Linked DNA regions of Leisingera sp. NJS204. The protein of the gene in region 2 interacts with the protein of the main gene of each other region in a pairwise test. Links are inferred from orthologs where the notes say so. Each region holds a gene or a part of one and is shown on either strand. Other genes may lie near its edges.

Region 1 (14,599 bases), 1.7 Mb from region 2 along the record:
ATGGGCGGTATCTGCCTCAACTGGGGCTGTATCCCGACCAAGGCGCTGCTGCGCTCCTCCGAGGTATTTCACCTGATGGAGCGGGCCAAGGATTTCGGCCTGAAAGCCGAGAACATCGGCTATGATCTGGACGCGGTGGTGAAACGCTCGCGCGGGGTGGCGAAACAGCTGTCCTCGGGCATCGGCCACCTGATGAAGAAGAACAAGATTGCGGTGGTCATGGGCGAAGCGACGCTTCCTGCCAAGGGCAAGGTGTCGGTCAAAACCGACAAAGGCTCTGAAGAGCTGACCGCCAAACACATCGTGCTGGCCACCGGCGCACGGGCACGCGAACTGCCGGGGCTTGAGGCTGACGGCGATCTGGTCTGGACCTACAAACACGCGCTGGACCCGGTGCGGATGCCGAAGAAGCTGCTGGTCATCGGCTCGGGCGCCATCGGTATTGAATTTGCCAGCTTCTACAACACGCTGGGCGCCGACACCACGGTGGTTGAAGTGATGGACCGGGTGCTGCCGGTGGAAGACGCGGAAATCTCCGCCTTTGCCAAGAAGGCCTTTGTCAAACAGGGCATGAAGATCATGGAGAAAGCCATGGTCAAGCAGCTGGACCGCGGTAAGGGTAAAGTGACGGCCCATATCGAGGTTGGCGGCAAGGTTGAAAAGCAGGAGTTCGACACCGTGATCTCTGCCGTGGGCATCGTCGGCAACGTCGAAGGCCTGGGGCTGGAAGAGCTGGGCGTCAAGGTCGACCGCACCCATGTGGTGACGGATGAATACTGCCGCACCGGGGTGGATGGTCTTTACGCGATTGGCGATATCGCCGGCGCGCCCTGGCTGGCGCATAAGGCGTCGCACGAGGGTGTCATGGTGGCCGAGCTGATCGCGGGCAAACACGCGCATGCCGTAAAGCCCGAAAGCATTGCCGGCTGCACCTACTGCCAGCCGCAGGTGGCTTCGGTCGGTTATACCGAAGCGAAGGCCAAGGAACTGGGTTATGACATCAAGGTCGGCCGCTTCCCCTTCATCGGCAACGGCAAGGCGATTGCGCTGGGAGAGGCTGAAGGCATGGTGAAGACCATCTTTGACGCCAAAACAGGTGAGCTGCTGGGCGCCCATATGGTCGGTGCGGAAGTGACCGAGCTGATCCAGGGCTACGTGGTGGGCCGCCAGTTGGAAACCACCGAGGAAGACCTGATGAACACCGTCTTCCCGCATCCGACGCTGTCCGAGATGATGCATGAATCGGTGCTCGATGCCTATGACCGGGTGATCCATATGTAAGCTGCCTGGCAAGTTGCCTGTGGAGCGGAAATTGGAAAGGCGGCCTGTGAGGCGGAGCCATTCCGAGTTGTAGGACACGGGCGGCAGGAAACTGCCGCCCGTTTTTCCTTTCGGGCCTTTAGCGACCTTGAAGTTTTGCCGACATTGGCGTGCCGTGGGACCGCCACGGTTGATAGAGAATCCTGAAGAGGTTGGGCAGGTGAGAGCGATCGTCCCGCCGACGGTCTCGCTTCTTCTTGAAGGCTCCGCCGGAGGCCTCCGCCTTTTCGACACTGTCTGCTTCCTGCTGCGAGCCCTTTGGTTGCGACGGCTGATGGACACCCGTCCGCATCGCCGGAGTGGTGCGGACGGCCTTGCTGGCACGCCTCTTCGGCACAAGGATCGCCTTGTCTCTCCCCGGCACAGCGATATGCGCCTGAACGGCTCGCCACTTTCTGCCGTATCAGGAGCCCCCTCCACAGCGCACGCCTCTGGGCCTTCTCCAGGTTTTGCCTCCGCCTCCAGAGGCAGCTTGTAGGGCCTCCAATTGAAGAAGTTGCAGTGCACGCGCCATATGTTCATCAGGGCGATCAGGACGCGCGGATTGCTGGCAGCGCCGTTGATGTATGTGGCGCCTACGCGAGAGCTGCGGCCACCTGCCCGCTGGACGATGCTGACGCGCTTGCGAATGGCGTTCATGAAGGTGGAGGCCGGCTGGATCGTCGCGTGGATGACCCGGCGGGTGATGGCGGCACGGAGTTCCGGGTCGTCAATCCGGAGCCCTCGATAGTCGGCACGATAGCGTGCTGACAGGATCGGGAAGCCAACGGTCTTGTCGATCTCGTTTGCCATCTGGATAGGGCTATGACCCCCCATGCGCGGGAACGCGGCCGAAGCGGGGATTGGACCCGCCCACGAGCTTTTCGGCTGGTCGTTTGGGTTGGTGCGGTAGGCAGGCTTCAGGTTCGCGGAAGTCCAAGTCTGTAGCGCTTCCCAAGGCTTTAAGTGAGGATGCATCTCGCGCCATTTCTTGAGGCTCTTCGAAAACACCGCCTGTTTCTCGCGGATACGGTCGATCTGCACATCTTTCTTGAAGCCAATGACTGCCCGTTCGAACCTGTCCGCAAGGATCTCCTTGCGGAAAATGTGCGGCAGGACCCGCGCCATCTGCCCCTCCCGCCTGCCAACGAGGGTGAGCTTCCTGCTGGGGATCATCCACTTGAGACAGGCAAGGGACGCCTGTGTGGATGTATATGGACCCCGCCTGATTGCAACGGTCTGTTTGGTTCCGGCTTCGAGGTCGCGATTGCTGATGTATATCCGGCTTCTTAGGGCGGCCCGATATTTCGTTGCTGCGAGCCCCGATGGATTTCCTCTTGCTTCTTCCTCATCGCCCCTAAGGCATCGGTGCTGACCTTGCCGATCCACACATCAGGTTCGAGAAGCAACGGGCGTGACCCTTTTCCATCTCCTGGCAGATGTTGTAATATTCTGGGTAGCTCTCCTTTATTGACTTTCCGAGGTGCCGTTCAAGCGAACGACATGGCGGGTTCTGGGCGGTAGTTCTGATCTCTCGCTAAGAGCGACCAGACTATCCGAGCGTTCTTGTTAGCCAGTGCCACCGAGACGACATTCGGATGCCGTCGTTCGCGCATCCGCGCGATCCATTGGCTGCGCGGATCGGTTTTCCCGGCCGCCTTTCCAAGCACAGCTCGTGCGCCGTGGATCAGCAGTGTGCGCAGGTATCGGTCACCGCGCTTGCTGATCCCGAACAAGCGTGCTTTTCCACCGCTTGACCGTTGCTTTGGAACGAGCCCCAGCCACGCGGCAAATTGACGACCATTCTTGAAGCAGGATTTATCACCGACTGCTGCCACCAATGCCGTTGCTGTAATCGGGCCAACACCTTCGATTTGACCAATGCGCTGGCACATCTCATTGGCGCGGAAGAGATTCTTAATCCGCCGGTTGCAGCCTGCAAGACGGCTGTCGAGTTCGGCCAGTTCCTCACGCATGTCGCGCAACATATCAATGAAGATCTCCCCAAATTCGCCCTGATTGTTATCGACTATTTCACTGAGGGCACGCCGGATGCGGGTGATGTCCCGCGCCACCACGACACCATGTTCCCCAAGCAAACCGCGGACTTGGTTTACCAGCCGGGTACGGTTTGCGACCACGCGCTGGCGGATACGGTGGACCGCTTGGATTTCAAGCTGTTCAGCCGACTTAGGGGGGACAAACCGCATTGATGGCCGGCCGGCAGCCTCGCAAATCGCTTCGGCATCGTTGCGATCGTTTTTGTTCGATTTCACATAAGGTTTCACGAACTGTGGAGAGATCAGCCGCACCTCGTGGCCCAAATCGGTCAGAAGCCGTGCCCAATAATGCGATCCGCAACAGGCTTCCATACCAACAATACAGGGCGGCAATTCTGCGAAGAAATGCGCAACAGCGTCTCGCCGGAGGGTCTTCCGCAAAACCACTTCTTCAGTCGTACCCACTGCGTGAACTTCGAAAACGTACTTGGCCAGATCCAGGCCGATCCTTTTGATTTGCATGTTATGATCCTCCAATCTCCATTCGAAGATACGCCGCCCGAGGGCGGCGGGGTCCATACCATTGCCCCGATGAATGCAAGCTTTTTTCAGACTGTTTGTGCATGTGGTCAGGTGCAGTCGTGTGTCCGGCCTCAAAGTTGCAGCCTGTCAACAGCTGCGGGCCCTTATGGAGATATGCAGATCGGGTCCAGTTCGCTTACCCGCGCTCGGAGGCGCATCGGCGTCAATGATGGTTCTCCCGGCCCAGTCTCGTGACCGTTTGCCCTTACGTTCCTCCGTCCTGCTCACATTCCCGGCGACACGCCGGCGAACTCGACCTATGCGGCCGCCATCGCCGGATCTCTGTAATCCTCACCCTTGCGCATCAGCGCCCAGGCCGTTCGGGCCATGCGGTTGGCCAGCGCCACCGCAACCAGCATCTTAGGCCTGCGCGCCAACATTCGTGCGAGCCAAGAGCCCTCTGGGGCGCCTTTGCGTGCCGCCCATCGCACAACTGCCACAGCGCCGACAATCAGCAACCTTCGAATGTCGCGCTGACCCATCTTCGACGTCCGCCCGAGCCGCTCCTTGCCGCCACTCGAATGCTGTTTCGGCGTGAGCCCGACCCAGGCCGCGAAATCCCGGCCTTTCGAGAAGGTTTCCATTGGCGGCGCGAAGGGCGTTGATCGTCTGCGTGCGCTGGCGGACAAGGAGATCGCGGGTGCGATATGCCAGCGCTGCCGCCTGCTGTTCCTCGCTTTTCACGGCCGCGAACCGCATGGCCGGACGCGATGCTGCTTGCGCTATGGCCTCTGCATCAGCCATGTCATTCTTCTGGCGTTTTACGAACGGCTTCACGTATGCGGGCGGGATCAGACGGAGGCCGTGACCCAGATCGCTGATTGCCCGACCTCAATAATGGGCACTCGCGCATGCCTCCATCGCCACGACGCAGGAGGGCTGCTCGCTCATGAACTTCAGCAGCTGCACGCGCGACAACTTGCGCCTGAATATAACGGACCCGTCCACCCCGGCACCATGTGCTTGAAATACGTTCTTAGCCAAATCCAGGCCGATGATGCTAACCTCGTTCATGGACGCTCTCCTCCTAGCAGTGCTCCAACGCCCGCTACCTTGGCACATTCGATGCCGCCGGGGGGGCGTCCACCCCATCGCTTTCGTATAAGTGCCGCGCGTCATAACGCCATTGAAGGCGTTCCGGCTGTCACGTTCGTGCTTCACGAGGTTGAACCAGTGATCGCGCAGGTGCTCGATCTCGTCGGCCCGGGCGGTGGCGGCCTGGGTCGCCATGTAAGCCTCCGGCGAGAGAGGTTCTCCGGCGGCATCGAATGCTGTGGCGGTCCGTCCTATGAAGTGGCACAGGCGCTTCTCCGCAGCGGAGAAGAGCGCCGGTTCGTCGAACCGCGCCGCCGGCCGCTGGAAGTGAAGCCTTGGTGCGGTGAAGGTGCCTTTCGAGTTCCGATACAGCTTGCGAGGGGCCGAGCCCCGGGCGACGCCGAAGGAGGCGTCCTCAATGACCTCCAGCGGGTCGATGGTCGGATCGAAATCCACATCGCAGCGGAAGTCATAGCCCGAGCGAATGGCGGTACTGACCGGGCAGTTCAGCTGCGTGATTTTGCGGTCGAGCTTGGTCTGCCGGTTTACGCCGGCGACGATGCCGTCGTTGGCGATGCGCGTGTGGGTGCAGGGCTTGCCGTCTTTGATACGCTGCCGTTCGACACGCTAGCGCCACTTCGCGAGTTGTGCTTTCTCGTAGGCTAAGAGCGTCCGCTCGAGCCAGAAGATGCGATTGTAAAGCCTGGACATTCCCGGCTCCGTCTCGCCCCTGGGCGTACGGAGAATGCGGCGGATGCCGTGAAGGCCCGTGCCATTGGCCAACAGGGACAAGATCTCGATGTTCTCGTCGCGCGTCTTCTGACGGCGATGCCCGCTCGACACTGTAAAGCGGGCCCCAGGCAGTCCTTTGCAGGGCTTGTGGATTACCCGGACGGAGCGTGCACGCGGCACAGATCCTTTTTTGTGGCCGGCCTTTCGCGATGGCTTGCCGTTGGCGCCGTTGAAGATGAACTCCCCAGGCTTTTCACCTTGTTCGGTCCTTTTGTCCGTTTCTGGGTCAAGAGCTCGCGTACCTCAAATATTGGCCACTATGGCCCACGACGAAATCAAGCGGGCACAACTGAGCGCTCACCGCGGGAAGTTCGAACTTCCCGCCAATCCGCCCCTGATGACGGAAAAATCAAACAAGATCAGGGCGTAAAAACAAATACCTGCCGACCTCTCGGTCGGCAGGCTGGCAGGACGCGTGCCATACAGTACGGAATGGCTCCCTGTGAGGGGCCGCCTTTTTCTTTGGCGGCAGGGCTCTGGTCCCGGCGCCGGGTCCGGGGTAACCAGAGGCTTGTCAAGCGACACAACAGGGGCAGCAGCCATGACGGCATCCGGAAATTCCCGCTGGGGGCTGATCCTGGCGGTCTGGGGCGCAGGCCTGGGGGCGGCTGCGCAATACGGCAAGATCAGTGTGATCTTTGGCCGGATGGCCGAGCTGTACCCGCAGGCGGGAAACGCGATCAGCTTTTCCGTGTCGCTGGTCGGGGTTTTGGGCATTCTGCTCGGGGCTGTGGCGGGGTTGTATGTCGCCGCTTTCGGCTACCGGCGCACGCTGATCTGGGCGCTGTGGGCGGGGGCGGCGATGTCTGCCCTGCAAGCGCTGCATCTGCCGTTCGGGGTGTTCCTGGCCTCCCGTGTGGTTGAGGGGCTGTCGCATCTGGGTATCGTAGTGGCAGGGCCGGTTCTGATTGCACAGCTGAGCTCGGAGCGGGGACGGGGGCTGGCGATGACCCTGTGGAGCACGTTTTTTGCCGTCGCCTTTACCCTGCTGGCCTGGTTCGGGCTGCCGCTGGCGGATGCCTGGGGGCTGCTGGCGCTGTTTGGTGCCCATGCGGGCGTAATGGCGGGGCTGGCGCTGCTGCTGGGCTTTGCCTTGCGCGATGTTCCGGTGCCGGAAAGGGGGCCGCTGCCGCGTCTGGCGGAATTGCCCGGGCTGCATCTGCCCATTTACCGGTCCCCCTGGATTTCGGCGCCGGCCGCGGGCTGGCTGTTTTACACTTGTTGTTTTGTAGCGGTGCTGACGGTGATCCCGCCTTATATCGCCGAGGACATGCGCGCCTTTGTGCTGGGGATGATGCCGCTGGCCAGCATTGCGGTGTCGATGACCCTGGGGGTGTATCTGCTGCGGTTCCTGCCGGGGGTGCGGCTGGCGCAGCTGGGGTTCCTGGCCTGTGCCGCCGCCGCCCTGTGGCTGTGGGCCATGCCCGGCGCGCCGGCCGCCTGTATCGCCATGGCGGGGGCCATGGGGCTGGTGCAGGGCGGCTCCTTTGCGGCCGTTCCGCAGCTGAACGGCAGTGCCGCCGCGCGGGCGCAGTCCAGCGGTGCAATGGCGCAGATGGGCAATCTGGGCAATACCATCGGAACGCCGCTGATGGTGCTGGCACTGGCCGGCGGCGGCTTTGGCGGCATGATGGCTGTGCTGCTGGTGCTGTTCCTGAGCGGAACTGCGGTGCATGGTCTGCTGTCAGCGCGGCGGCGCAGCATGGCGTAACGGGGCCTCTCCCGCCCGTCGCCGGCCCCCGGTCCGGGGGCCGGCGCCCGTTGGGCATGGCGCCGCAAGCGGCGCGCCGGATTCCGGTTGAAATCCGGGCCGGAAAACGCGTGTTTTCCGGTTTGATCCGGGGCCGGCGCAGCCTGCTGCCAGCTGCTGTCAGCAAGTTTTGTCCTGTTCGTGATATGTTCTCTTTTGGGGCTTGGCGTTTCCCGGTGCATTCCCTATTTGTATGGCGGGCGTTTGCCGCTGGTTTGGCAGGCGCGGGCACGGGGGCATTATGGCTGAGCTGAAATCCATCGAAGTACGCGGCGCGCGCGAGCATAATCTGAAGAGCATCGATGTGGATATTCCGCGCGATGAGCTGGTGGTGATCACCGGCCTTAGCGGTTCGGGCAAATCCAGCCTGGCGTTTGACACCATCTATGCCGAGGGCCAGCGCCGTTATGTCGAGAGCTTGTCGGCCTATGCCCGCCAGTTCCTGGACATGATGGAAAAGCCGGATGTGGACCACATCAGCGGCCTGTCTCCGGCGATTTCAATTGAGCAGAAGACGACATCGAAGAACCCGCGCTCAACCGTTGGCACGGTGACCGAGATTTATGACTATCTTCGGCTGCTGTTTGCCCGCGCAGGCACGCCCTATTCCCCGGCCACCGGCAAGCCGATTGAGGCGCAGCAGGTGCAGGACATGGTCGACCGGATCATGGAGATGGAGGACGGCACCCGCGGCTATCTGCTGGCGCCGATCGTCCGCGACCGCAAGGGTGAATACAAGAAGGAATTCCTGGAGCTGCGCAAGCAGGGCTTCCAGCGGGTCAAGGTGGACGGCGAGTTCTATGAGCTGGACGAGCCGCCCACGCTGGACAAGAAGTTCCGCCATGACATCGACGTGGTGGTTGACCGTCTGGTGGTGCGCGAGGGGATGGAGACGCGGCTGGCAGACAGCTTGCGCACAGCGCTGGATCTGGCGGATGGCATTGCCATTCTGGAAACCGCGCCCAAGGAGGGCGATCCGGAACGGATTACCTTCAGTGAGAATTTTGCCTGCCCGGTCAGCGGTTTCACCATTCCGGAGATCGAGCCGCGGCTGTTTTCCTTCAACGCGCCGTTCGGGGCCTGCCCGGAATGCGATGGTCTGGGGGTTGAGCTGTTCTTTGACGAACGCCTGGTGGTGCCGGACCAGTCCCTGAAGGTCTATGACGGGGCGCTGGCACCCTGGCGCAAGGGCAAGTCGCCCTATTTCCTGCAGACCATCGAGGCCATCGCCAAGCATTACCAGTTCGACAAGAACACTGTCTGGAAGGACCTGCCGGAGAAGGTGCAGAAGGTGTTCCTGTATGGGTCCGGCGAGGAAGAGATCATGTTCCGCTATGACGAGGGCGGGCGGGTTTATCAGGTCGAACGCACGTTCGAGGGTGTGATCCCCAACATGGAGCGGCGTTACCGCGAGACCGATTCCAACTGGATCCGCGAGGAGTTCGAACGTTATCAGAACAACCGCCATTGCCACCATTGCGAGGGTTACCGGCTGCGCGCCGAGGCGCTGGCGGTGAAGATTGCCGGTGTCCATGCCGGTCAGGTGGTGCAGCTGTCGATCCGCGAGGCGCTGGCCTGGATCGAGGATGTGCCGAACCATCTGAGCCAGCAGAAGCAAGAGATCGCCCGTGCTATTGTGAAGGAGATCCGCGAGCGGCTGGGGTTCCTGAACAATGTCGGGCTGGAGTATCTGTCGCTGAGCCGTAACTCCGGCACGCTGTCCGGCGGCGAGAGCCAGCGGATCCGGCTGGCGAGCCAGATCGGGTCCGGCCTTACGGGTGTGCTCTATGTGCTGGATGAACCCTCCATCGGGTTGCACCAGCGCGACAATGACCGGCTGATCGGCACCCTGAAAAACCTGCGCGATCAGGGCAATACGGTGATTGTGGTGGAACACGACGAGGATATGATCCGTCAGGCGGATTATGTGTTCGACATCGGCCCCGGCGCCGGGGTGCATGGCGGTGAAGTTGTAAGCCACGGCACACCGGGTGCGGTTGCTGCGGACACCGGCTCGATCACTGGGCAGTATCTGTCCGGCACCCGTGAGATTGCGGTGCCGCCCAAGCGGCGCAAGGGCAACAAGAAGAAGATCAAGGTGGTGAAAGCTACCGGCAACAACCTGAAAGAAGTGACGGCAGAGTTTCCGCTGGGCAAGTTTGTCTGCGTGACCGGCGTCTCCGGCGGCGGCAAGTCGACGCTGACGATTGAGACGCTGTTCAAGACCGCCTCGATGCGGCTGAACGGCGCGCGCCAGACCCCGGCGCCCTGCGAAAGTATCAAGGGGCTGGAGCATCTGGACAAGGTGATCGACATCGACCAGCGCCCGATCGGCCGCACGCCGCGGTCGAACCCGGCGACCTATACCGGTGCCTTTACGCCGATCCGCGACTGGTTTGCCGGTCTGCCGGAAGCCAAGACGCGCGGCTACAAGCCCGGGCGCTTTTCCTTCAACGTCAAGGGCGGCCGCTGCGAGGCCTGCCAGGGCGATGGTGTCATCAAGATCGAGATGCATTTCCTGCCCGACGTCTATGTGACCTGCGAAACCTGCAAGGGCGCGCGCTATAACCGCGAGACGCTGGAGATCAAGTTCAAGGGCAAGAGCATTGCCGATGTGCTGGATATGACGGTGGAAGACGCGCAGGAGTTTTTTCAGGCGGTGCCGTCGATCCGCGACAAGATGGACGCGCTGATGCGGGTGGGCCTGGGCTATATCAAGGTGGGCCAGCAGGCGACAACGCTGTCCGGCGGCGAGGCGCAGCGGGTGAAACTGTCAAAGGAACTGTCAAAACGCTCGACCGGGCGGACGCTGTACATTCTGGATGAGCCCACAACAGGCCTGCATTTCGAGGATGTGAAGAAGTTGCTGGAAGTGCTGCACGAGCTGGTGGAGCAGGGCAATTCGGTGGTGGTGATTGAGCATAATCTGGATGTGGTCAAGACCTCCGACTGGATCATCGACATCGGTCCCGAGGGCGGCGATGGCGGCGGCGAGATTGTCGCGGCGGGTACCCCCGAGACAGTGGCGGATGAGCCGCGCAGCCACACCGGGCGGTACCTGAAGGACATTCTGGCGGCACGGAAGGTGGCGGCGGAGTGAAAGTTGTGGGATTTGCGGTCGGGTTCGTGCTGATGCTGCAAGTCCCATTTGCAATTGCTGAGCGTGCGCCGAAGTGTTTTAGCTGGGCGCTAGAACTCTGCGAGTGCAGCGCGTTGTTCTCAGTTTTAGAAACTGAGCCAACAATCGCGGGACAACGGAGAATGGACGAATGGAGGGAATTGGCAGAGAAGCTGCGGTTTCGGGCCTACCCTGTGATGGGAAAAGAACTTGGGGACCGGCTGATAGACGCCAGAATTGATGAGTGGCGGTTATTGCCGTCTACACTTGATGTGCATCGGGAGTTTGCACGGGTCTTATCAAGCTGCGCCAGATATTGGAAACGGCTTCTTGCCGGCTTGCCAGTGTCCATCGGTCCTTAAGCTGTTTAGCCGCAAAAGCATTTCGTTTAGCGGAGCAAGACTGGAGCTGGGATGAGGGGCGCAGCCCCTCTTGGCCTTTGGCCAATTCACCCCGGAGTATTTCTGGAAAGATGAAAGGGGGCGGTTTCGCCCTCATTATTCATGCAGTTTGCGCGGCGGCGGGGCGGGCCAGCATCAGCGGCACCAGGAACAACAGCAGGAAGAGCGTGTTCATCACAACGTTGAACCAGGCGCCGGCGGCGAGGGAGCCGAGGCTGTCGGGCACGTACCAGGCCAGCAGGGCCGGGATCAGCAGGCGGCGGCCAAGAGCCGGGTTGGTGCTGTAGATATGCTCTGTCACCAGGTAGATCAGCACGCAGAAGCCGCACATTAGCCCGCCGCTGATGGCGGTCATCAGGGCGGCCGCGCCGGGGGTAAGCGCCTGGGCGCCGTCCACCGGCAGAAAGGCGAGATCGATGAATAGGCTTAGTGCAGTGCCGAGCGGGGTGGCCAGCGCCAGTATCATAGCCAGCCCGAAGGCGGCGGCGAGTATCGTGACGGTTTTGAGCATGCGGATTGCAGCTGAATGGGTCATTGGAAGCTCCTGATAATGTCTGCGCGCAGAATGCAGTCAGGCACGGAAGCGGAACAATTACCTTGGAGGTAAGTGAACTTCTGATTGTGCCTGTCTATGCTGCGGGAAAAGGAGACAGCTCATGGCGGAAGGTTTCGGCGCGGTTCTGAAGAAATGGCGCGGGCTGCGGCGGATGAGCCAAATGGCGCTGGCGCTGGAGGCCGGAGTCTCGGCGCGGCATCTGTCCTTTCTGGAGAGCGGAAGGTCGCGGCCCAGCCGCGGCATGGTGCTGCGCTTAAGCGATGAACTGCAGGTGCCGGGCGGGGCGCGCAATCAGCTGCTGGCGGCTGCCGGTCTGGCACCTGTGTTTTCACGGAGGAATCTGAACGATGCGGAATTGGCGCCGCTGAAGCAGGCCGCTGAACAGATGATGATCGCGCATGAGCCGTATCCGGCGCTGATGATCGACCGGCATTGGCGGCTATTGCGCCTGAACCGGCCTGCGGCCCTAATGCTTGAAGGCGTAGGGATCAGTGCGGGCTGCAGCCTGATTGAGGCTCTGCTGGAGAACGCCGGTCTGCGGGAAGTGCTGGAGAACCTGCAGGATGTTGAACGGCTGAGCCTGGCCCGGCTTAGAACCGAGCTGGCCCATTTCGGCGAGGATCCGGTGCTGGAACAGGCGGTAGAGCGGCTGCAGCGGATGGTGGCGGCCTCGGGCTGCGCACCTGAGGGGGAGCTGCCCGCGGTGATCCCGGCCCGCTACCGGATGGGCGGGCAGGTGCTGTCGTTCTTTTCCACCATTACCCAGTTCGGCGGCACAGGGGATCTGGCGATGGCGGAGCTGCGGATCGAAATGCTGTTTCCGGCTGATGAGGCCACGCGGGAGACGATGGCCGCTATGGGCGGCCGCTAGCAGGCAGTGCGGCGGGTCAGTTCGCCAGGTCCGCCTCGGCACCGATCAGGCGCAGCACTTTCTGGGTCTCGCGGTTCACCTGATAGACATAGCCGCCGGCCTGAACATAGCTGCCAAATGGGTCCGGTGCCCATTCGCCGGGAGACCCGATCCAGATGTACTCATCCAGAATATGGTCGCCGCGGCGGTAGAACTTCTTGGCATGGTCCGGCGGCACGCAATGCGATGAGGTCTTGGCCAGGCCTGCCGGGCAGTGCAAGCCTGCCTGGTCCGACTTGCCATGTCCGATGCCATTGCCTGCAGCAAGCGGAATAGCCACTGCACAAGTGGCGGCGAGAACAATGATGGAAACAAAATAACGGCGTACCATTTACGGCGGGTCCTTTCCTGGTCGCCATTGACATAACGGGCCAGGCGCAAAATCCAAGAGGGCGGTAAAGCCGGCGGCGGCGGCCCGCCTGCAGCCGGTTACGCAGCGGCAAGAACCCGCGCTTCATGGCTGCGCAGGGCCAGCCGCGCCGCATTTCCGTACCCGCGGCCGGTTTCAGCGCAGAGTTCCGGGAACAATTCGCGGATTTCCGCCAAGGTGCCAGCGTCAAATCCTGCCGCTGTTTGCGGGCCGGGCTGGTAGCTTTCGCTGAGGGCGCCGTCGGCCCAGAGAATCTGGTGGCGGCCGAACAGCAGGTGGACATACTGCGCTTCCTGCATCTCCAGCGCCGGGCGGATGGTGCTGTCGTTCACCAGGTCCTTGGCCTTGACCAGAACCTCACCCTCGCCGAACAGCAGCTCGGCGCGGCTGCCGGAAACCAGCATCCGGTGCTGCGGCGACACATATAGGTCGCGGCTGTTGCCGCAGCTGCCTTTGGCAAAGCGGATCGGAGCGGTCCCGGGCGTGCAGGCGATGCGGCGGCTGCCGGTCCATTGCAGGGGCTGCGGGCCGTTGTCGTAGGTAAGAACCTCCATGCCGGGGCGCAGGTCCTCGACCGGGATTTCACCGCCGGGCACCCGGATCAGGGTGCCGCGCAGGAAGCAGGGAACCGTCTGGTTGATCTCGACCAGGCCGGTGTCGGAGTTGCCCAGACCGTTGTCTGCAGTGTAGTTGAAATAGACGGTTTCCAGGTCGCCATCGGTGACGACGGTCAAGGTGCCGTCGGCGTTCAGAGTGATCTGCTGTCCGGTTGCCAGGGTGACGGTATCATTTGCGAACACTTCCTGGCCATTGATATGGGTGATGGTCAGCGTGCCGCCGGTGGTGGTGTCGTTTTCCAGTACATCCACCACACGGGTCTTGTTGATCGCGATATCTTCCTGGTCATCCTGCGCGACCACCGCTGTCTGCACTGAGCCGCCGGCAATCAGCAGGTTGGTGTCATAGCTGCTGTCTACAGTATCGGCGACGCCGATCTTGAGGGTGTTGATCTCCCCTGCATTCACCGGAGCGACAAAGGTCAGGGTGATGGTGAACCCGTCCATTTCGGTGTTGAACTGGTCGCCGGTGTTGTCGACATAGACGTTTTCGGTGCCATCGTTGATATTGCCGATCGACGCGGTGCCGTTGCCGATGGAGACCTGGGCCTCTACTCCATTCACCCAGACACCGACCACGTCATTGTATTGCGAATTGGCGAACTCGGGGTATTCCTCGGAGGACAGCACAAAGTCGATGGTCAGCAGGTCGCCGTCCGGGGTGAAGTCGATTTCCAGAAACGAGGCATCGCGGGTGGCGGCACCGGCGAGGGCGTTGAAATCCGCGTCGTTGTTGGCGCCGGTGGTATTGGTGCTGGTGTTGCCGCGGACGTTTGTGTTGGTGCTGCCGTCGCTGTTGGTAAAGTCGCGGGCGTAACCTGTCGACAGGATCACGCCGGAATCTGCAGGTGCTACGCCTGGTGTGGTTGTATCAGCGCCAGTGTAGATGCCCGATGACAGGCTGTCGCCGCTGTAGCTGGCACTTTCAACCGTGACGCCGTCGCCAAAGATTTCCTCTGCCATCTGGGTGGCGGTTGCAGAGGAGTTGATGTTCAGTTCCGTTGCCGTGGCCATAACAGACAGCGCGCCTCCGGGTGTGCGAGAATTTACGATCGCTTACCGGAATGCTGGGGAACTGAGACAGAACTGTGGCGGGCTGGTGCCGAAATCCTGGAGTTTACTCGAATTTTAAGGGTATTTTAAAAACGCCGGGCACAACAGGCGGCCCG
Region 2 (14,218 bases):
AGGTCATCATGCGGATGGACAGCTAACCAGTGCCGCCGGAGTGCTGAAGATCGGTGGCGGCAAGGCGGAAGGCCTTGCCAAAGCCGGCGTTCAGATGCGCCCCCGTCACAGTAAACCGCACAAAGGTGAAATCAGCCAGTTGCAGATACAGCTTGGCCTTCGGCTGGCGGCGCAGGTAATGCGCGGCCAGCACTTCATGCTCCGGGTCCTGGCGGCTGAGAAAACGCGCCCGGCACATCAGGCTCAGGCGCGGATGGGCCAGCGGATCGCCTTTGCCTCCCGGCTCTCCGACCAGCAGCGAACAGGCCGGCCGCTGAAGCAGTGCAGCCGTGTGCAGCGCCAGGCCGGAGATCAGGCTGACAGGATCCCCCTGCGGATCCAGTCCGAAAGCCACCCGTGTGACCAGCGGGCTGCCATCCTCCAGCAGCACGCCAAGGGCGGCAAAGCGGGCGCTTGCCATCAGGCTTTGGGCCAAAGCGCGGGCGTCGTCATCTGCGGGTCGGACCGGGTCGGGCATCGTCATTTCTGGTTTCCTTTAAAGGCTTCAGAACCTTTGCCACACCCCCATCTCCAGACCAAGGCTGCGCTGGCCTGTGTTGCGGTATTCCAGCCCCAGGATCAGCTCGCGGCTGCCGACCAGCGGATAGCGCAGGGCCGGGGTCAGCGCATAGGAAAACCGGCCGCCGCCCGGTTTGGACGTCTCGACCTGCAGCATTGGTGCGACTTTTCCGGGCCGGTTCAGACCGATGGTGGCGTCCAGTTTCCAGGCCGCATCAAATCCGCTGTTGCGCAGCTCGTATGCGGCATCGACCGCCAGCCAGCCGGTGCTTTGGCCGGTCTCAAAACTGCGCCCGTAAGACAGTGTTGTCTTTTGCATCATTTGCCAAAGACCCCGGTAATGATTGCCGCCGACCCCTGTCTCAACCGCCAGCCGGAAACGGGGACCGGCGTGCAGCTGCGATCGGGCAAACATCAGCGCGTGGCCGGAGCCAGCCGAGCTTTGGTTCAGGTCAATGCCGAGGGTTAGCTTGGAGGTAATGCCAAATGCGCCATAATAGCTCAGCTCTTGGGCGCCTTCATCACCGGTTTGCCGGTAGGTGGCGCTGGCAGACGCAAACCCCCTGCCTGGCTTCTCCAGCCATGCGCCGCCAGCCACCGGCTGGGCCAGCGTCAGGGCAAGGCAAACGGCACAGGCAGGTTTCATCCCAAAACCCTCAGAACACTGCGGTAAGAGTTTCGATTTATGGTTAAGGTTGTATTAAATTTTTACTTTACACGAAATGATTGCCGTCTCAAAAAAGGTGGTGCGCTTCATGCGCGAACGGGCGTAGGCTGGAGGAATTCAACGGAGGGGCCAATGCCGAAAATAGCAAAAACCGCTGATATCCAAACCGTTATCACCACATTTGAGATGACGCCGGGGACCTGTCAGGACCTTTTGGAGGCGCTGCAGGATGCCTACGCGGACTTCATCTCGAAACAGCCCGGCTTTGTTGCCGCTGGACTGCATGTGAATGACGCGCAGACCCGTATCGCCAATTACTCGCAATGGCGCCGCCGCGAGGATTTCATGGCAATGCTGCGCAGTCCCGAAATGCGCGAGCGCAACCGCAAGATCAATGAACTGTGCCGCAGTTTTGAGCCGGTGATGTATGACGTGGCAGAGGTGTTCGGCACCTAAGCTTTTGCCAGTTCCACCCAAAACGGCGCCTGCTTTGACCCCGGTCATGGCGGGATGCCACCGGCAGGGCTATCATTGACAGGAACATCAACCGACGGAGGTTTGCTATGTACCACAATGTCCTGGTGCCGATTTCATTCGATCCCGAACGGGGCGTGACCGGGCCGCTGAAAGTGGCGCGGCTGCTGTCCGCCCCCGGCGCCAACGTGACGCTGCTGCATGTGATCGAGCAGGTCCCGGCCTATGCGATTTCCTACATTCCGGCAGATTTTATGGACGGCACCCGCAGCGCGCTGCAGGCCGAGCTGGACGGGCTGGCCAAGACCCTGCCCAATGCCCGCGGAGAACTGGTTGAGGGCCATTCCGGCCGCACCATTCTGGACTGGGCCGAGCAGAACCAGCCGGACCTGATCATCCTCGCCTCGCACCGCCCGTCAATGCAGGATCTGCTGTGGGGATCGACCTCGGGCCATGTGGTGCGCCACGCTGCTTGTGCGGTGCATGTGGTGCGCTGACGCCGCCCCGTCAGGCCGGGACCGCCGCCTTTAGCAACCTCCAGGCCAGCCGGATCGCCGCCCCCGGCAGCATGGCTGAGCGCAGCAGCACCTTGTTGGAATTCACCGCTTCGGCGATACGGGCATAGTGCACCTGCTTGTCCGCAGGCGAGCGCAGCAGGATGGTTTCGGCCTGCTGCATCGCCCGCTCGGTCTGCCGCTTGATCTGCGGCACAGCAGCTGGTTTTACCGCACGGTACAGATTCAATCCCTTGCGCTTTGGCTTTTGCGCCGGGTCCAGATTGCTGTTGACCGCCTGGGTCAGCGTGTCCTGCACCAGGACCAGCGCTTTGGTTGCTTCGGCATAGGCATGGTTGCCGCCCAGCTGCTGAACCGCCAGTTTATAGGTGTGGCGGTAGCAGTCGTATTTGTAGACCTTCGGCAAGGTCCCGCAGCGGTCAAAACCGCGCGTCAATGTGGTGACAACGCTTTTTGTCGCCCGCGAGCTCAGCCCGCTGCGCTGGCCGCCGCCGCCGCTGCTTGCGCCGCTGTCCCGGCTGCCGCCGCCGCCGCCTTCGCCGCCAAAGGCAGGGGTGCTGGCGAGGATCAGGGTCAGAACTCCGGCCTGAATGGTTTTGCTGCTCAAGTGTGCCTCCGCGGTTTTTGCTGTGATTTTTGGTCAGCTTACCACGGGTCAGCCCCGTGTGAATGGGCGGAATCCCGCAATTATCGCGAATTTACGGCACTGTTGTCTTGTGCCGGGCTGCGGCGCTGCCCACCTGAGTTGCTGGAGTTGTGTAAGGAGACGCAGATGCAGTGCCCGATTGACGGAACCCAGCTGGTCATGAGCGACCGCGCCGGGGTGGAAATTGATTATTGCCCGAAATGCCGCGGCGTGTGGCTGGACCGGGGCGAGCTGGACAAGATCATCGAGCGCTCCGCCCAGCCAGTGCAGACCGCCCCGCAGCAGCCGCAGCGGAATGACGACCGGGGCGGCGATTATGATCCGCGCTACGGCAAGAAACCCTATAAGAAGAAAAAGAAGAATCTTCTGGAAGATCTGTTCGACTTCTGACCCGCATCAGGCGCCGCCCCGGTGACGCGGGGGCGGCAGGCCATTGGCTCAGGGGCGCTAATGCATGGTGCAGAAGGATCCGTGTTTGGCATCCTTCATCAGAGTGTCGAAATCATCCCCTTTCATTTCCACCAATGTCTTGTGGTCGCCGGCCTCGAACCAGACTTTGTCCAGGCCGCTGAGGCTGTCGTCAATGACCGTCGGCACATGATAGGCTTGGCCCACGCAGGGGGCAGCGCCAGGGTCGCAATCGTCAAAGACCTGGTTCAGCTCATATTCCGGCGCCAGGCCAAGACGGCGGTCCATCATTGATTGCAGCGCGTGCAGATCAACCGTCTGATTGGAGGGCACCACGGCAAGCACCGGGCCTTCCTCCATGTGGATAAGCACCGATTTTGCCAGATGGTCCCCCGGCACATGGGCGCTTTCGGCGCATTCGGCGGACGTGGCGGTATAGGGATGGCGGACCGTGCCGAACGGCAGGCCTTGTGCCTCCAGATGATGTTTCAGGCGTGAGGCGATCATCAAAGGGTCCTCCTGTGTTAGGAAAGGCCCCCCGGCCGCTGTGGCGCAGGTCTGGAATGCCGCCAGTGGGTTTGCGATCCTGGAATGGGCGGCATCGTCAGGTCTGGGCGCAGCCAGCGGCAAGCCGGGGCGCCCCGAAGTTTCCGGTGCCATCCAGTCTGCGGCAGGAGGGGTGAGTCGGGCAAGAGGCAGGTGTTCCCTCCCCGGCGCGCACGCTGGTTCCTGCCCTCTGCATCCCTCATTGCCCCGCCGCCGCCCATCCGCTATCACACCAGCCAGCTAGAATTCCCCCATCATGGAGCAGTCACATGGCCGCCTATCAGTACGTCTACCACATGCAGGGTGTCTCCAAGACCTACCCCGGTGGCAAGAAATGCTTTGAAAACATCCACCTGTCCTTTCTCCCCGGTGTGAAAATCGGTGTGGTCGGCGTCAACGGCGCCGGTAAGTCCACCCTGATGAAGATCATGGCCGGTCTTGATACCGATTTCACCGGTGAAGCCTGGTCTGCCGAAGGTGCCAAAGTCGGCTATCTGCCGCAGGAGCCGAAGCTGGACGAGAGCCTGACTGTGCGGGAAAACGTCATGCTGGGCGTCAAGGCCAAGAAGGACAAGGTCGACCGCTTCAATCAGATCGCGGTCGAAATGGCCGAGAACTACACCGACGAGCTGATGGAAGAGATGACCGCGCTGCAAGACAGCATTGATGCGGAAAACCTCTGGGATCTGGACAGCCAGATCGACATCTCGATGGAGGCGCTCCGCTGCCCGCCGGATGATGCCGAGATTGCCAACCTGTCGGGCGGTGAACGCCGCCGCGTAGCCCTGTGCAAGCTGCTGCTGGAAGCGCCGGAAATGCTGCTGCTCGATGAGCCGACCAACCACCTGGACGCCGAGACCATCGCCTGGCTGCAGCAGCACCTGATCGACTACAAGGGCACCATCCTCTGCGTCACCCACGACCGCTATTTTCTGGACGATATCACCAGCTGGATCCTGGAACTGGACCGCGGCCGCGGCATTCCCTACGAGGGCAATTATTCTGCCTGGCTGGAGCAAAAGGCCAAACGCCTGCAGCAGGAAGCGCGCGAAGACAAATCCAAGCAGAAGACGCTGGAGCGCGAGCTGGAATGGATGCGTCAGGGCGCCAAGGCGCGTCAGGCGAAATCCAAAGCCCGGATCAACGCCTATAACGATCTGGCCGGCCAGTCCGAGCGTGAAAAGCTGACCCGCGCCCAGATCGTCATTCCCAACGGCCCGCGTCTGGGATCCAAGGTGATCGACGTCGAAGGCATCTCCAAACACTACGGCGACAAGCAGCTGGTGGAGGGCCTGTCCTTTGATCTGCCCCCCGGCGGCATTGTCGGTGTGATCGGCCCCAACGGCGCCGGTAAATCAACACTGTTCCGTATGCTGACCGGCCAGGAGCAGCCCGATGCGGGCACCGTCACTTATGGTGACACCGTGAAGCTGTCCTATGTCGATCAATCGCGCGATGACCTGAAAGACAATGAAACCGTCTGGGAAGCGATTTCCGGCGGCTCCGAGATCATCCAGCTGGGCGATGCGCAGGTCAATTCCCGCGCCTATTGCTCTTCGTTCAACTTCAAAGGCGGCGATCAGCAGAAACCGCTGAATCTGCTGTCGGGCGGTGAACGCAACCGGGTCCATATGGCGCGGCTGCTGAAAGAGGGCGGCAACGTGCTGCTGCTCGACGAGCCGACCAACGACCTGGACGTGGAAACGCTGCGGGCACTGGAAGACGCGCTGGTCGATTTCGCCGGCTGCGCTGTGGTGATCTCGCACGACCGTTTCTTCCTCGACCGGATCTGCACCCATATGCTGGCGTTTGAAGGCGACGCGCATGTGGAGTGGTTCGAAGGCAACTTCGAGGACTACGAGGAAGACAAGAAACGCCGTCTGGGAGCCGACGCGCTGGAGCCCAAGCGCCTGAAGCACAAGAAGTTTGTGCGGTGATATGCGCGAACGGGGCGGCCAATTGGCCGCCCTTATTCGTTGTGGCTAAAGCAAGTGGTAAGCCGGGGTGCGCGCAGGTTTCTGGTGTCTGCCAGCCTGCGCCTAAAGAGCAGGTCGGGCAAGGGCGCGCGCGGCGGCGTGCGTGGCACGCCTTTGGCGTGACGGCGGGCGCGAACGCCCTTCCTCTGGATGGGATGCTGGTTTATTGTATAAATGGCACACTGCAACTAGATCGTTATTTCAATGCGGTTCTCACGATCCTTGCCGGAAGGATCATCCCAGCGAATTCTAAGCCACTCTTTTGGGTTAGATTGCATGTGAACAAATGCGGCTAATTCAACACTTTGCCCCTTCTCCAATTTGGACATCGGAAATTTCCGGCTGGCTGAATTTTCCTGAATGATGCTGTTTTGCTCATCCAGTACAAGTCGGACGTTTAAAGCAGGGGCAGGGCCAGTATTGAAGACGCGCAGCTTCCAGGAGGATTTATCAACTTTGTTCAGACGCGCAGACACTGCTGCGGTTTTTTCCCTTTTTGCTTCATTTTGTGCAGTTTGTATTTGAATGCGAACGAGTTCGACCTCTCTGTCAGTAAGCCGACTTTGAGACCTGTTGGCTCTTTTCGTTTCAATGTATGCAAGTAGCGATATAAGGAAAGCTAAACCTGCAACAAATTCGGAAATTTCCATGGGTTTACCTATTTGAAAATTTTCCTAAAGTCCGTTCGAATGTCCGCAACTATTTCTTTCTTCATGCCCTCGACGGCACGCGAAATCGTGTCTTGATTTTGATCCATGATATCTTCGTGCGTAAACTCCATCCCGCAGGACGTGCATTCATACGTACGCTCAGTTTCGGTTAGGTCATTGTCAAAAGAGAATTCGTCGGACCCGCAAGTTGGACAAAGCATTGCAATGCTTCGGGAATAATCGTTTTTCATTGAGCTCAAATCTCCTTGGTCGATTAACTTAGTGTCACGAAAATTTCTTCTGCGATTTCCCCCGGTACGCCCTTGTCCCAGCCTTGCCCGCGGTTGAACGCCCACGCGACTTGACCGCCGCTTCGGATGCCGCCTCCACCGCCGATTGCCGGGCCAGCGGGTCGTCGGAGATCGCCAGATCCACTGCCTCCAGCCGTTTCACTTCGTCGCGCAGGCGGGCGGCTTCTTCGAACTCCAGGTTCTCGGCGGCCTTGCGCATCTGGTCGCGCAAGCCGTTCAGATGCGCCTCCAGATTGGCGCCGTGCATCGGCTTGTCGATCTGGGCGGTGACGCGGCTCATGTCGGTGTCGCCGGCATAAAGCCCGGCCAGCACGTCCTCGACGTTTTTCTTGACGGTCTCAGGCGTGATACCGTGCTCGGTGTTATAGGCGATCTGCTTGTCGCGGCGGCGGTCGGTTTCGCCCAGGGCGCGCTCCATCGAGCCGGTGATGCGGTCGGCGTACATGATGACGCGGCCGTCGGCGTTGCGGGCGGCGCGGCCGATGGTCTGGATCAGCGAGGTTTCAGACCGCAGAAAGCCCTCCTTGTCGGCGTCCAGAATGGCGACCAGCCCGCATTCGGGAATATCAAGCCCCTCGCGCAGCAGGTTGATGCCGATCAGCACGTCAAAGGCGCCAAGGCGCAAATCACGCAGGATTTCAATGCGTTCCAGCGTGTCGATGTCGGAATGCATGTAGCGGACCTTGATCCCCTGTTCGTGCAGGTATTCGGTCAGATCCTCGGCCATGCGTTTGGTCAGCGTGGTCACAAGCGTGCGGAACCCGTCAGCAGTGACGCGGCGCACCTCGTCCAGCAGATCGTCCACCTGCATGTCGACGGGGCGGATTTCAACCTGCGGATCCAGCAGGCCGGTGGGGCGGATCACCTGTTCGGCAAAGACACCGCTGGACTGTTCCAGCTCCCATTTCGACGGGGTGGCAGAGACAAACACCGATTGCGGGCGCATGGCGTCCCATTCCTCAAACTTCAGCGGGCGGTTGTCCATGCACGACGGCAGGCGGAAGCCGTGTTCGGCCAATGTCATCTTGCGCCGGTGGTCGCCCTTGTACATGCCGCCGATCTGCGGCACCGAGACATGGCTTTCGTCGGCAAAGACGATGGCGTTGTCGGGGATGAATTCAAATAGGGTGGGGGGCGGCTCACCCGGTGCGCGGCCGGTCAGATAGCGGGAGTAGTTCTCGATCCCGTTGCAGTGGCCTGTCGCCTCGAGCATTTCGATATCAAAGTTGCAGCGCTGTTCCAGCCGCTGGGCCTCCAGCAGCTTGCCCTCGCCGAGCAGGTTTTCCAGCCGCATCTTCAGCTCATTCTTGATCGAGATCACGGCCTGGTTCAGCGTCGGTTTCGGCGTCACGTAGTGGGAGTTCGCATAGATGCGGATCTGGTCGAAGCTGCCGGTCTTTTCGCCGGTCAGCGGGTCGAATTCGGTGATCGCTTCCAGCTCCTCGCCGAAGAAAGAGAGCTTCCAGGCGCGGTCTTCGAGGTGGGCCGGGAAGATTTCCAGCGTGTCGCCGCGCACCCGGAATGAGCCGCGCTGGAAGGCCTGGTCGTTGCGCTTGTACTGCTGGGCGACCAGATCGGCCATGATCTGGCGCTGGTCGTAGATTTCGCCCGCTTTCAGGTCCTGGGTCATCGCCGAGTAGGTCTCAACCGAGCCGATGCCGTAGATGCAGGAGACAGACGCGATGATGATCACGTCATCGCGTTCCAACAGGGCGCGGGTGGCGGAGTGGCGCATCCGGTCGATCTGCTCGTTAATCTGGCTTTCCTTCTCGATGTAGGTATCCGAGCGGGGAACATAGGCTTCGGGCTGGTAGTAGTCATAGAAGGAGACGAAGTATTCGACCGAGTTTTCCGGGAAAAAGCCCTTGAATTCGCCATACAATTGCGCGGCGAGGGTTTTGTTCGGGGCGAGGATGATGGCGGGACGCTGGGTCTCCTCGATCACCTTGGCCATGGTGAAGGTCTTGCCGGTGCCGGTGGCGCCCAGCAGCACCTGGTTGCGCTCGCCGTCCAGCACGCCCTCGGACAGTTCGCGGATCGCAGTGGGCTGGTCGCCGGCGGGCTGAAACGGGGTATGCATCACAAACCGCTTGCCGCCTTCCAGCTTGGGCCGCTGCTGCGGCGCGCGCTGGGTCATCATCGGCATGGTCTTATCGGAATGGGCATAGGGCATCAGGCGACTCCGTTGGCGGCTGGCGCTGATTTTGGTCTGTTTTTGTTCCGGTGCAAGGGGGCAGGGCGGGGTTTCGCCGGAATGCAGCCTGTTTTTGTCAGCTGCGCGCAGGACGATGGAATTTGCCAAGCAGTTCCGCCAGCCGCCGTGCTTCGCCCGGGCTGAAACGGCTGCCGACGGCCTGCTGCATGGCATCGGCGTAAACCGCCCAGATGCGGGCGCGCATGGCGGCGCCGTCCGGCGTGATCACCAGTGTCTGGCCGCGCCCGTCGCCGTTGCAGGTCTGGCGTTCCAGCAGGCCCGCCTTGGCCAGCCGCTCCGCCAGGCGCGAGACGCCGTATTGCGGCAGCAGCAGTTTTTCCTGCAGCTCAAAAGGGCGCAGACCGGTGCCGCCGGCGCACTCAAGCTCCCACAGCAGATCGTACCAGTCCAGGCCCGGCAGGCCCGCCTGTTTCAATGCGGCCTCCACTGTGGCGAGGATGGATTTATGGGCGCGGGCCAGCGGCAGCCAGATGCGGAACGGGTCAGGTGTTTCCATACGGGAAATTTAAATGCATGTGCATTGATATGCAAGAGCGGACCACCCATCTGATGTGCATGCAATTGCATTTAAGTGAGGATCCCATGACTGACTTGCATCTGATCAGCCACCATCTGTGCCCCTATGTGCAACGCGCAGTGATTGTGCTGCGTGAAAAAGCCATCCCGCACCGGCGCACCTATATCGATCTGGCGGACAAGCCCGAATGGTTCCGATCGCTGTCGCCGCTGGGCCGGGTGCCGGTGCTGGAAACCGGCGGGCGGGTGTTGTTTGAAAGCCAGGTGATTGCCGAATACCTGGATGAAGCCACGCCCGGCAGCCTGCATCCCGCCGATCCGCTGGAGCGGGCGCGGCACCGGGCCTGGATCGCATTCGGCTCCGAGACGCTGGCGGCCATCGGCAAACTGTACAGTGCCGCGGATGAGGCGGCATTTGCCGCGGCTGCCAGAGATCTGCGCATCCGGCTTGCGCGGATTGCGCCGGAGGTGGAGGGGCCTTTCTTTGCCGGAGAAACATTCCGCCTGGTGGATGGCGTCTGGGGTACCATCTTCCGGTATTTTGAGACATTTGAGGCCATTGGGGATTTCGGACTGATGCCGGAGGCCGCGCATATGGCAGCGTGGCGGGCTGCTGTCATGGCGCGGCCCTCGGTGCAAGAGGCGCCGCCGCAGGGGTATCCGGCCCGGCTGATGGAATTCCTGTGCGCGCGGCAATCCCATCTGGGCGGGCTGGCGTGGGCGGCCTGTGGCACGGCAGCAAACCCCGGCTAATCCTGTGCAAATGGCACCTTGCCGCAGCGCCGTATCCGGCGCATAAAAGCGCTGGACGAAGACTCGAAGCGGGAGACAGCCCATGCAAGCGCGGATTTACCGGCCGGCACGCAATGCCATGACCTCGGGCATGGCCAAGACGCGGAAATGGGTGCTGGAATATGCGCCTGCCTCGGCCCGTGAAGTGGATCCGCTGATGGGCTGGACCTCCTCCGGCGACACCCAGAGCCAGGTCAAATTGCGGTTCGAGAGCAAGGAGGCGGCACTGGAATATGCCAAGGACCACGGCATCGAAGTGCAGGTGGCCGAGCCCAAGGAACGCAAGCCCAACATCCGCCCGGGCGGCTATGGCGACAACTTCGCCACCAACCGCCGCAGGCCCTGGACACACTGAAGATGTTGTAAATCTTCCACGAGTTCCCACCGTTTCGGCACGAGTTCTCACCAGGATCTACATATAGGGCGCCCAGCGGGCGCCTTTTTTATATCTGGGTTGGAGTATTGTTGCGGAGGCCGAATGCATTGCGGAAACAGAGAACAGGCTCCTTCGTTTTTCTGTGCATGCATATTCGGGGGCTGGGTAACTTCATGCCTGGCGATTGGGGCAGCAGCCGCTTTCTGCAGCAGTGAAAAGATAGAGTTTTGCATCAACCTGCTCAAAGGCGGCAGTCAGTCCAATTTTGCCGTTGAGTTGAAATGCTTGGCGCCGATCGTTGCATGTGCGGGCTTTTCCAAGCCTTCCGGCAAAAGCGGACCTTCAGCCGGGCACGAGCACTTCTTCTGATATCGCCAGTTGGAGCAGGGTCAGCAAGGCGCAGGAAGCTGCCGCTGCAAAGTTGCGAACCGTCTTCGCCCTTCAGAACCTGGTCGGTCCAGACCTGCCGTTCGATAGTCTCGGGCAGCTTCCTGGAAGCGGCCATTGGTGCTTGCCGCAGCAAGACCTGTACGACATTGTCCGCGGCAATCATTGCAATGGAGCCCGGCGCCTCACCATGTCCAAGAAAACCCTGAACCAAGCCAACCTTGAAAAGCTGGGCGCGGAGAAGCTCGCCGCACTGGTCATGGATCTTGTCCAGGGAAGCGCCGCTTTGCAGCGCCGCGCGAGGATGGAGCTCAGCGCCGCCCAGGGTCCCAGGGAAGTGGCTGCCGATCTCCGCAAACGCTTCGCCTCTCTGCGCCGCGCGACCAGCTTCGTCGATTGGCGCAAGCAAAGGGCGCTGGTCAAGGATCTGGAGGGGCTCTTGGCAATGATCGAAAACACCATCGCCCCGCATGACCCGAACGAAGCGTTCGAACTGCTCTGGTCTTTCCTGCACCTGGCCCCCTCGGTCCACGAGCGCACGGATGACAGTAACGGCGCGATTGGCGGCGTCATGAGTGAGGCGGTGGACCTGATCGCGAAACTATCGCCCACTGTTTCCCAGGACCGCACCACCCTGGCGGAACGCGTTCTCGACGCTGTCGCAGATGCGGGCTACGGCGAGTTCGACGGGATTATCCCCGCGACGGCGGAGGCGCTGGGGCAGGAGGGGCTCGAGCATCTCAAGCAGATCACGCAAGTATGGGCGGACGCTCCGCCGACAGAGCAGGAACTCGAGCAATACCGGGGCTACGGCCTCATGTCTTCTGCCGAAGACAGCGTGCGGCGCAACAAGCAGGTGACGCGGTCGATCATCCTTGCAGATGTGGCGGACGCCCAGGGGGATGTCGATGCCTACATGGCACGCTATTCCGAAGAACAGCTGACCTATGGCACCATCGCCCCCGACGTCGCGCGCAGATTGCTGGATGCGGGGCGCGTTGACGAGGCGTTCGACATCGTCACCCGTGCCCGCACCGCCGAGGACGGCAAGTCTATCCGGATGTTCCGTTACGATCTCGACGCGGTCTATGAAGAATGCCTCGAAAAACAGGGCAAGACGGAGGAGTTGATGGCGCATCTGCGGAGGACCTTCGAGCAGACCCTCAGCGCGCCCTGCCTTCGAAAGTACCTGAAATTGCTTCCCGATTTCGACGACATCGAGGCAGAAGAGGCTGCCCTGGACTTTGCCGAGGCCTATCCGCATCTGGGTGCGGCGATCAGTTTTCTGGTGAATTGGCCATCTTTCGGCCGCGCGGCGCGGATCGTGGTGGCGCGGGCCGAGGAACTGAACGGAGATTCCTATCACACCCTCACGAGCGCGGCAGACGCTCTCGAGGCCGAGCATCCGCTCGCCGCCACACTGATGCGCCGTGCTATGGTGTTGGACACGCTGACCGGCGGAAAATCCACGCGCTACCGCCACGCGGCGCGCCATCTGGCCGAATGCCGGTCCTGCGATGCCATCATAACAGATTATGGTGACCACCCCTCCCACCCGCAGTTCCTCGAGATGCTCAGGAAGGAACACGGTCGAAAACATGGGTTTTGGCGCTTGGTCAATTCGTGAATCCGGCCCAAAGCGGCCGCTCGTTCAAACTCCCATCGCCGCAGCGCTGCTAAGCGCGGAGCAGACGTTGAAACACGGGTAACGTTCGTGGGCATCCGATGTGATCCTTGCAAGCTGGTGCTTGTTCATTGACCGAACCGCTCAGTCGAACTTCAAAATCCGTTGTGGCTTCCCAGCATACCTGTCAGAGTTGATTAATATCCTTGAACACACCAAATTGTACGAGACAAGATCGCAGTGAAATTTTTTAGATGGCTTCGCGGCGTGTCCTTTAAGCGCCTGTTTGGAATGGATGGCTCAACAGAGGCGCGGGCAAAGTTTGTTGACCTTGCGCCTACTAGCAAAGCCGACGAAGATGGCATTTACGCAGAGGCGCTTGAATTCGCTACCACCAACCCCGATGTTTCGAATATCGCTCTGACAGGCCCGTACGGTTCAGGGAAAAGTAGTGTAATCAAGTCCTTCCTTCGTACTTATAGGGGAAACGCACTCCAAATCTCGCTGGCGGCATTCCTCCCTGAAGCGGATGGAATGGGTGGGTCAAATGGCAAGACAAACAAGCAAGAAATCGAAAGGAGCATTCTCCAACAAATGCTGTATGGCGCTAGCGCCAACAATCTTCCTCTTTCCAGATTCAAAAGAATTCAATCGCCAAAATGGTGGGCCGGAGGCGTCTCATTGTTGATCGTCCTTGGCGGCATCGCACTTTGGTATCTCTTCCAGAACAGAGAGGACATAATTTCAGGTGAATTTTTCACCCCGTTTGACCGCTCAAATTGGTTCAACCTGGGAGTGTTCGCGTTCGGGTTCGTGTTTCTGTGGCGTTCCTTGCACCACATTTATCTTAAAAGCTTTGGCATGTCGCTCAAGGGTGTTTCCCTCAAGGACGTCGAGATCGCACCAGAATCGGCTGAGGAAGAGTCGATCCTGAATAGGCATTTAGACGAAATCATCTATTTTTTTCAGTCCACGTCATATGACCTTGTGGTTGTCGAAGACTTAGATCGGTTTGAAAATCCCGATATCTTTGTGACATTGCGCGAGATCAACGGCCTAATAAATGCCAATGCCGGTGTGAAGCAACAAGTTCGCTTCCTTTACGCACTTCGCGACGACATGTTTGCCAATACAGATCGGACAAAGTTCTTTGAGTTCATTGTTCCAATCGTACCCATTATCAACCATTCGAACTCTATCGACAAAGTTCTGGAACAGGGGCAGCGGCTGTCTCTTGACGAGCGGCTTAACGCTCAGTTCTTGAGGGACGTTTCCCGGTATCTCAATGACCTTCGGCTAATCCGAAATATCTTTAATGAATACGCAATTTACGTTGCGAATCTTGAGGCCGATGAAGAGGAAGTTCTGAACCCCAACAAGCTTCTTGCAGTTCTGATTTACAAGAATGTTTTGCCACGGGATTTTGAAGAGCTACACCAGCAGAAGGGTGTTCTCTCAGCATTACTTGCGCGATACGATGACTTCATTGCAAAAGTTGAGGCTGACTATAAATCTCAAATTGGCGATGTTGAGACCGAAATTACGTTGGCTAAAAAG

What was found.
Region 1: the proteins of uvrB (region 2) and uvrA interact in binary tests that used the Escherichia coli proteins (3 or more experiments, as listed by UniProt). The link is inferred for Leisingera sp. NJS204 from one-to-one orthologs.

What each region holds. Positions count from the first base shown.
Region 1 is NZ_CP035417.1:2,104,014-2,118,612, reverse strand. Bases 7,382-10,758 are described here. They hold uvrA (excinuclease ABC subunit UvrA), read left to right. Parts: upstream 7,382-7,699; coding sequence 7,700-10,558; downstream 10,559-10,758. Other genes in these bases: ETW24_RS10340 (MFS transporter), read left to right, coding at 7,382-7,419. Outside these bases: lpdA (dihydrolipoyl dehydrogenase), read left to right, coding at 1-1,281; ETW24_RS10350 (IS110 family transposase), read right to left, coding at 2,790-3,821; more of ETW24_RS10340, read left to right, coding at 6,250-7,381; ETW24_RS10330 (excinuclease ABC subunit A), read right to left, coding at 11,078-11,512; ETW24_RS10325 (helix-turn-helix domain-containing protein), read left to right, coding at 11,634-12,404; ETW24_RS10320 (hypothetical protein), read right to left, coding at 12,421-12,774; ETW24_RS10315 (Hint domain-containing protein), read right to left, coding at 12,873-14,444. UniProt on the Escherichia coli protein: The UvrABC repair system catalyzes the recognition and processing of DNA lesions. UvrA is an ATPase and a DNA-binding protein. A damage recognition complex composed of 2 UvrA and 2 UvrB subunits scans DNA for abnormalities.
Region 2 is NZ_CP035417.1:431,735-445,952, forward strand. What follows is about bases 6,326-9,321. They hold uvrB (excinuclease ABC subunit UvrB), read right to left. Parts: upstream 8,925-9,321; coding sequence 6,726-8,924; downstream 6,326-6,725. Other genes in these bases: ETW24_RS02230 (hypothetical protein), read right to left, coding at 6,326-6,440; ETW24_RS25305 (ECs_2282 family putative zinc-binding protein), read right to left, coding at 6,449-6,691; ETW24_RS02240 (MarR family winged helix-turn-helix transcriptional regulator), read right to left, coding at 9,022-9,321. Outside these bases: ETW24_RS02185 (glycosyl hydrolase family 28-related protein), read left to right, coding at 1-26; ETW24_RS02190 (HugZ family pyridoxamine 5'-phosphate oxidase), read right to left, coding at 23-517; ETW24_RS02195 (hypothetical protein), read right to left, coding at 545-1,204; ETW24_RS02200 (antibiotic biosynthesis monooxygenase family protein), read left to right, coding at 1,358-1,681; ETW24_RS02205 (universal stress protein), read left to right, coding at 1,789-2,196; ETW24_RS02210 (hypothetical protein), read right to left, coding at 2,207-2,821; ETW24_RS02215 (TFIIB-type zinc ribbon-containing protein), read left to right, coding at 2,987-3,250; ETW24_RS02220 (aminoacyl-tRNA deacylase), read right to left, coding at 3,308-3,775; energy-dependent translational throttle protein EttA, read left to right, coding at 4,084-5,751; more of ETW24_RS02230, read right to left, coding at 5,979-6,325; more of ETW24_RS02240, read right to left, coding at 9,322-9,462; ETW24_RS02245 (glutathione S-transferase family protein), read left to right, coding at 9,549-10,235; ETW24_RS02250 (ETC complex I subunit), read left to right, coding at 10,318-10,629; ETW24_RS02255 (DUF6880 family protein), read left to right, coding at 11,228-12,664; ETW24_RS02260 (YobI family P-loop NTPase), read left to right, coding at 12,902-14,218. UniProt on the Escherichia coli protein: The UvrABC repair system catalyzes the recognition and processing of DNA lesions. A damage recognition complex composed of 2 UvrA and 2 UvrB subunits scans DNA for abnormalities.